Regions from separate parts of the Enterococcus mediterraneensis genome, predicted to be linked through region 2. Evidence: a T-box and tRNA genes for the amino acid it is inferred to sense, from the RefSeq annotation. Region 2 holds a T-box; the other holds one or more tRNA genes.
The links. The T-box of region 2 lies ahead of argS (arginine--tRNA ligase). A T-box ahead of a tRNA ligase gene usually reads a tRNA of that ligase, here a tRNA-Arg.
Positions count from the first base shown of each region.

Region 1 (3,398 bases), 910 kb from region 2:
GGAGGTTTGGCACCTCGATGTCGGCTCGTCGCATCCTGGGGCTGTAGTCGGTCCCAAGGGTTGGGCTGTTCGCCCATTAAAGCGGCACGCGAGCTGGGTTCAGAACGTCGTGAGACAGTTCGGTCCCTATCCGTCGCGGGCGTTGGAAATTTGAGAGGAGCTGTCCTTAGTACGAGAGGACCGGGATGGACTTACCGCTGGTGTACCAGTTGTCTCGCCAGAGGCATCGCTGGGTAGCTATGTAGGGAAGGGATAAACGCTGAAAGCATCTAAGTGTGAAGCCCACCTCAAGATGAGATTTCCCATTTCTTTAAGAAAGTAAGATCCCTGAGAGATGATCAGGTAGATAGGTCAGAAGTGGAAGACCAGTGATGGTTGGAGCGGACTGATACTAATCGATCGAGGACTTAACCAAAATGAAACTCGGAAGAGTTTTGAGACTTTCTTCAAATCCAGTTTTGAGTGAGCAAGACTTACTCAATTAAATAGTGTGGTGGCGATAGCGAGAAGGATACACCTGTAACCATGCCGAACACAGAAGTTAAGCTTCTTAGCGCCGATTGTAGTGAGGGGTTGCCCCTTGTGAGAGTAGGACGTCGCCACGCTGTTTTATAGATCATGGAGGTTTAGCTCAGCTGGGAGAGCATCTGCCTTACAAGCAGAGGGTCAGCGGTTCGATCCCGTTAACCTCCATATGAGCCGTTAGCTCAGTTGGTAGAGCATCTGACTTTTAATCAGAGGGTCACAGGTTCGAGCCCTGTACGGCTCATTTCGTATATGCGGGTGTGGCGGAATTGGCAGACGCACTAGATTTAGGATCTAGCGCCTTACGGCGTGGGGGTTCAAGTCCCTTCACCCGCATTAAAAAAAGCCGGCTTAGCTCAGTTGGTAGAGCATCTGATTTGTAATCAGAGGGTCGAGGGTTCAAGTCCTTTAGCCGGCATCTGAAGATGCGGAAATAGCTCAGTGGTAGAGCACCACCTTGCCAAGGTGGGGGTCGCGGGTTCGAACCCCGTTTTCCGCTTTTTGCCACAACGCGCCGGGGTGGCGGAACTGGCAGACGCACAGGACTTAAAATCCTGCGGTGAGTGATCACCGTACCGGTTCGATTCCGGTCCTCGGCATTTCACAACATGCGCCCATAGCTCAACTGGATAGAGTGTTTGACTACGGATCAAAAGGTTAGGGGTTCGACTCCTCTTGGGCGCGTAGTCTTTTTGATATATAAGGACTAGTTTCCGGGAAGTAGCTCAGCTTGGTAGAGCACTTGGTTTGGGACCAAGGGGTCGCAGGTTCGAATCCTGTCTTCCCGATTTTTACTTTATTTCTTTTTTATTTTAGGCTATACTGAGATTAAGAAAATATTAACTTAATATTATGCGCCCATAGCTCAACTGGATAGAGTGTTTGACTACGGATCAAAAGGTTAGGGGTTCGACTCCTCTTGGGCGCGTTGGAACGAAATCGTACTGATTTCGTTTTTTTGTTTATCCAAATACATGATTCTTTGATTATTAGGCGAAATTAGGTATAATTAAGGTCAGTATTAGTCAAGGGAGGAATGAAGGATGAATCATCATAATACTTCCGATTTGATTGAAGCTTATTTGAAAAAAATTCTCGAAGACAGCGAAATGATCGAAATTAGAAGAGCTGAAATGGCCAATCTTTTTAATTGTGTGCCCTCTCAAATCAATTATGTTATTAACACCCGCTTTACTATCCAACGCGGCTATGCAGTCGAAAGCAAGCGCGGCGGCGGCGGATATATTCGTATTGAAAAAGTGAAGATTTCGGATAAACACCATTTCTTAGAGCAAGTGAATCAATTGTTCGATAAGAAAATCAGCGAAAAAGACGCTTTTGAAATTATTCAAAAGCTGTTCGAAGAAGCGATAGTCAGCAGAAATGAAGGCAATCTGCTTTTAGCGGCGGTCTCTAAAAACAGTCTGACTGAATTTGAAGAAGAGGACGCGATTCGGGCAAGCATACTGCATTCAGTATTGAAACGATTAAGTTATAAAGATAGGAAGTGATTTTCCATGGATGAATTATTTACAGAACGAGCAAAAGCGGTATTAGCTATCGCTCAAGAAGAAGCCAAGAATTTTAAGCATCAGTCAGTCGGTTCGGAACATCTCTTGCTGGCGCTGGTGTTGGAACAAGAAGGCATCGCCGGGAAAACATTGCGGGAAATGCATGCCAGTGAAATAGATATCCGTGAAGAGATCGAACATTTAACAGGTTATGGAACAGTTGCTCGTTATCCAGAAGGTGTCTACCTGCCTTATTCTCCGCGGGCGAAACAGATCTTTGCTTATGCGGGAGATGAAGCGAAGCGTTTAGGTGCTCCTCAGATCGGCACGGAGCATTTGTTATTAGGATTATTGCGTGATGAAGAGATCCTAGCTTCACGAATCATGGGAAATCTCGGATTGAGTTTGCCTAAGATGCGTCAAACGTTGAAAAAGAAACTTGGATTGAATGAAAAAAATCAAAACAATGGCAATCGGCGTCGTCAAATGCAAAATAAAGCAGCGCAGACCCAGGGAACTCCGACACTGGATAATCTGGCCCGTGACCTGACGAAGCTTGCTCGCGATAATCGCTTAGATCCTGTAGTTGGTCGTGCCAAAGAAGTCAAACGTCTGATCCAGATCTTGAGCCGCCGCACGAAGAACAATCCCGTGCTGGTAGGAGAACCAGGTGTAGGTAAAACAGCGATCGCTGAAGGTTTGGCTCAACGAATCATCAACGGGGAAGTTCCTGAAGACATGCGGGAAAAACGCTTGATGATGCTGGATATGGGAGCATTGGTCGCCGGTACGAAATACCGCGGTGAATTTGAAGACCGTATGAAAAAAGTCATTGATGAAATCTATCAAGACGGACAGATCATTCTCTTTATCGATGAACTGCATACATTGATCGGAGCAGGAGGCGCTGAAGGTGCCATCGACGCTTCTAATATCTTGAAGCCGGCATTGGCTCGCGGCGAATTGCAAACGATCGGTGCAACGACATTAGATGAATACCAAAAATATATCGAAAAAGATTCTGCTTTAGAGCGGCGTTTTGCTCGAGTCCAAGTAGATGAACCGACACCGGAAGAAGCTGAAGAGATCTTGCGGGGCTTGCGTCCGCGCTATGAAAAACATCATGGTGTTGAGATCTCCGATGATGCGCTGCATGCGGCGGTCCAATTGTCAGTACGTTATATCAACTCCCGACAATTGCCGGACAAAGCCATCGATCTGATGGATGAATCAGCGGCAAAAGTTCGTTTGGACAAAGCCGATGAACCATCAGAGCTGCTTAATCTTAGAGAAGAGATCGCTCGTTTGATGCATGAAAAAGAAAGTGCGATCCAAAATCAAGATTTCGAAACGGCTTCTCGA
Region 1 is NZ_UWOP01000001.1:1,286,340-1,289,737, forward strand. It holds rRNA gene EFB00_RS06250 (23S ribosomal RNA) at 1-415, shown strand, start outside; rRNA gene rrf (5S ribosomal RNA) at 490-605, shown strand; tRNA gene EFB00_RS06260 (tRNA-Val) at 621-693, shown strand; tRNA gene EFB00_RS06265 (tRNA-Lys) at 697-769, shown strand; tRNA gene EFB00_RS06270 (tRNA-Leu) at 780-861, shown strand; tRNA gene EFB00_RS06275 (tRNA-Thr) at 871-943, shown strand; tRNA gene EFB00_RS06280 (tRNA-Gly) at 953-1,024, shown strand; tRNA gene EFB00_RS06285 (tRNA-Leu) at 1,039-1,124, shown strand; tRNA gene EFB00_RS06290 (tRNA-Arg) at 1,136-1,209, shown strand; tRNA gene EFB00_RS06295 (tRNA-Pro) at 1,240-1,313, shown strand; tRNA gene EFB00_RS06300 (tRNA-Arg) at 1,380-1,453, shown strand; gene EFB00_RS06305 (CtsR family transcriptional regulator) at 1,569-2,036, shown strand; gene EFB00_RS06310 (ATP-dependent Clp protease ATP-binding subunit) at 2,043-3,398, shown strand, end outside.
Region 1: it encodes a tRNA-Arg, which carries the amino acid that the T-box ahead of argS (arginine--tRNA ligase) is inferred to sense. The anticodon was not compared.

Region 2 (3,398 bases):
CGCCGAAAGAATTACAACCGGATGAAGAAATCGTAAAATTGGCAGAAGGCTTTGCTGCTGAATCTGGTGCTCAATTGATGATCACTGATGATGTGGATAAAGGTGTAGACGGCGTGGACGTATTATATTCTGATGTCTGGGTATCAATGGGTGAAGAAGATAAATTTGAAGAACGGATCAAATTATTGAAACCTTATCAAATCAATATGGAAATGGTTGAAAAAACACACAACACTGACCGGTTGATCTTCTTGCACTGCTTACCAGCATTCCATGATACAAACACTGTGTATGGTGAACAAATGAAAGAACGTTTCGGTATTACTGAGATGGAAGTGACAGACGAAGTGTTCCGCAGTAAATACGCTCGTCAATTCCAACAAGCAGAAAACCGCATGCATTCAATCAAAGCTATCATGGCGGCTACTCTTGGAAACCTGTTTATTCCCCGAGTTTAATTAAAAAGACTACTTTAACAAAAGCGGGTCAGTATGTTGTAGGTTTGTAAAAACAAGCGACAGGCGCTGGCTCGCTTTGTCATTCTTAAAAACACCGGAAAAGGAGTGTCTTACACTATGGCAAAACGAAAAGTCGTTGTTGCATTAGGCGGAAACGCGATCTTATCAGATGACGCAACAGCGAAAGCCCAACAACAAGCATTAAATGAAACTGCGAAATATCTAGTGAAATTTATCGAACAAGGAGATGAATTGATCATCTCTCACGGCAACGGCCCACAAGTTGGAAACCTGTTGATCCAACAAGCGGCGGCGGATTCCGAGAAAACACCGGCAATGCCTTTAGATACTTGCGTAGCTATGACAGAAGGTTCGATCGGCTACTGGCTGCAAAATGCGATGGGCACTGTTTTAAAAGAAAAAGGGATCGATAAAGATGTCGTATCTCTTGTTACCCAAGTCATTGTTGATGAAAACGATCCTTCATTCAAAGATCCTTCAAAACCAGTTGGACCATTTTTCACTGAAGAAGAAGCAAAACAACAGATGACAGATACTTCTGCTACGTTTAAAGAGGACGCGGGTCGCGGATGGCGCAAAGTTGTCGCTTCGCCAAAACCGATCTCTATCAAAGAAGCACGAGTAATCGAAAGTTTAGTGGATCAGGGTGTGATCACCGTTTCTGTTGGGGGCGGCGGAATTCCTGTCGTTGAAACAGTCCATGGCTTAGAAGGCCGAGAAGCGGTAATCGATAAAGACTTTGCTTCTGAAAAATTGGCAGAGATCATCGGCGCTGATTTGCTGATCATTTTGACAGGTGTCGACAATGTCTACGTCAACTATCAAAAACCAGATCAAAAGAAACTAGAAACAGTTACCGTTTCTGAAATGAAACAATATATTGAAGAAAAACAATTTGCGCCAGGCAGCATGCTGCCAAAAGTGCAAGCGGCTATTCAATTTGTTGAAGCGTGTCCAAACGCCAAAGCGATCATCACATCATTGGAAAACATCGAGAATCTGTTGACCAACGAAGATGGTACGATCGTAGTTGCAGACTAGGTAGATCAATCTTTCGTCAGATGGATTTGATTTATAGATAAGCGTCTTTACATCGTGGATTTTTCTCCTTTAGGCCCGATGAAAGACGCTTATTTAAAAGGAATATTTAAAAAAAAGAAAAATACTAGCCATTCAAAAGAACTTTTGCTATAATCAGATGAAGTTTAATAAATGATTTGTTGAACAAGAGAGTATCTTTTGGGGAACATTCAGCGAGTTCGGGCAGGTGAGAGCCGGACAGGGAAGCAAAAGAGAAGCGCACTTGGGAAAATCTGCGATGCAGACGGTCATCTGCCGTTATAAGATTAAGTAGGTTCTTTATAGAACAATTAGAGTGGTACCGCGGGTAATCTCGTCTCTGGTGATAGTTTTCACTGGGGGCTTTTTTTATTGCTTTCAAAAGAGACTCAACAATCAAGGAGGAACAGAAATGAATAACAAAGATGTCGTTGCTAAAGCTATTTATGATGTCGTGAAAGACGATCTATCATTGGAACAAGTTGCAAAATTATTGGAAAACCCAAAATCCGCTGATCACGGAGACGTTGCTTTTCCAGCTTTCGCATTAGCCAAAGCTTATCGTAAAGCACCGCAACAAATCGCTCCAGAATTAGCAGAAAAAATCGATCCTTCAGATTTTGAAAAAATCGAAGTCGTAGGACCTTACCTAAACTTCTTCATGAACAAAGAAGTTATCAGCAAAAATGTTTTGGCCGCTGTTGTGAAAGAAAAAAATCATTACGGTGACGCGAATATCGGCGAAAACAAAAACGTCCCTATCGATATGTCTTCACCTAATATCGCTAAACCGATCTCTATGGGACATTTACGTTCTACTGTTATCGGGAATTCTATCGGCTTCATTTATGAAAAGATCGGCTACAAACCAATCCGTATCAATCACCTAGGCGACTGGGGCACACAGTTTGGTAAATTGATTGTAGCTTATAAAAAATGGGGCTCAGAAGAAGCAGTCAAAACTGAACCGATTAATGAATTATTACGTTTATATGTGCAATTCCACGAAGAAGTAGAAACGCAACCTGAACTGGATGATGAAGCACGTGCATGGTTCAAAAAACTAGAAGATAAAGATGAAGAAGCTGTTTCATTATGGCAATGGTTCCGTGATGAATCAATGAAAGAGTTCAACAAGATCTACAATATGTTGGAAGTGAAATTCGATTCATTGAACGGTGAAGCATTCTACAATGACAAAATGGATGAAATCACTGATCTTCTTGAAGAAAAACATCTATTAAAAGAAGACCGCGGTGCTGAAATCGTCGATCTATCAGCTTATGACTTGAACCCTGCTTTGATCCGCAAATCAGACGGCGCTACGTTATACATCACTCGGGATCTAGCAGCAGCGTTGTACCGCAAACGGACATATGATTTCGCAAAATCTATCTATGTAGTAGGGAACGAACAAAGCTACCACTTCAAACAATTGAAAGCTGTCTTGAAGGAAATGGGCTTTGACTGGTCAGACGATATGCACCACATCGCTTTCGGTTTGATCACTCAAGGAGGTAAGAAATTATCTACTCGTAAAGGAAAGATCGTCTTGTTGGAAGAAGTGCTTAACCAAGCGATCGATTCCGCAAAAGAACAAATCTCTGAAAAGAATCCAGATCTTGAAAACAAAGACGAAGTTGCTAAACAAGTGGGTGTCGGAGCCGTTGTTTTCCATGACTTGAAAAATGATCGTTTGAATACTTTTGACTTCACTTTAGAAGAAGTCGTTCGTTTTGAAGGCGAAACTGGACCATACGTACAATATACTCACGCTCGTGCTATGAGTATCCTTGAAAAAGCGCAATTCGTTCCTGATGAAAACAAAAATTACGCATTAGCTGACGAAAGCAGCTGGGA
Region 2 is NZ_UWOP01000001.1:2,200,621-2,204,018, forward strand. It holds gene argF (ornithine carbamoyltransferase) at 1-458, shown strand, start outside; gene arcC (carbamate kinase) at 576-1,520, shown strand; T-box leader at 1,691-1,883, shown strand; gene argS (arginine--tRNA ligase) at 1,951-3,398, shown strand, end outside.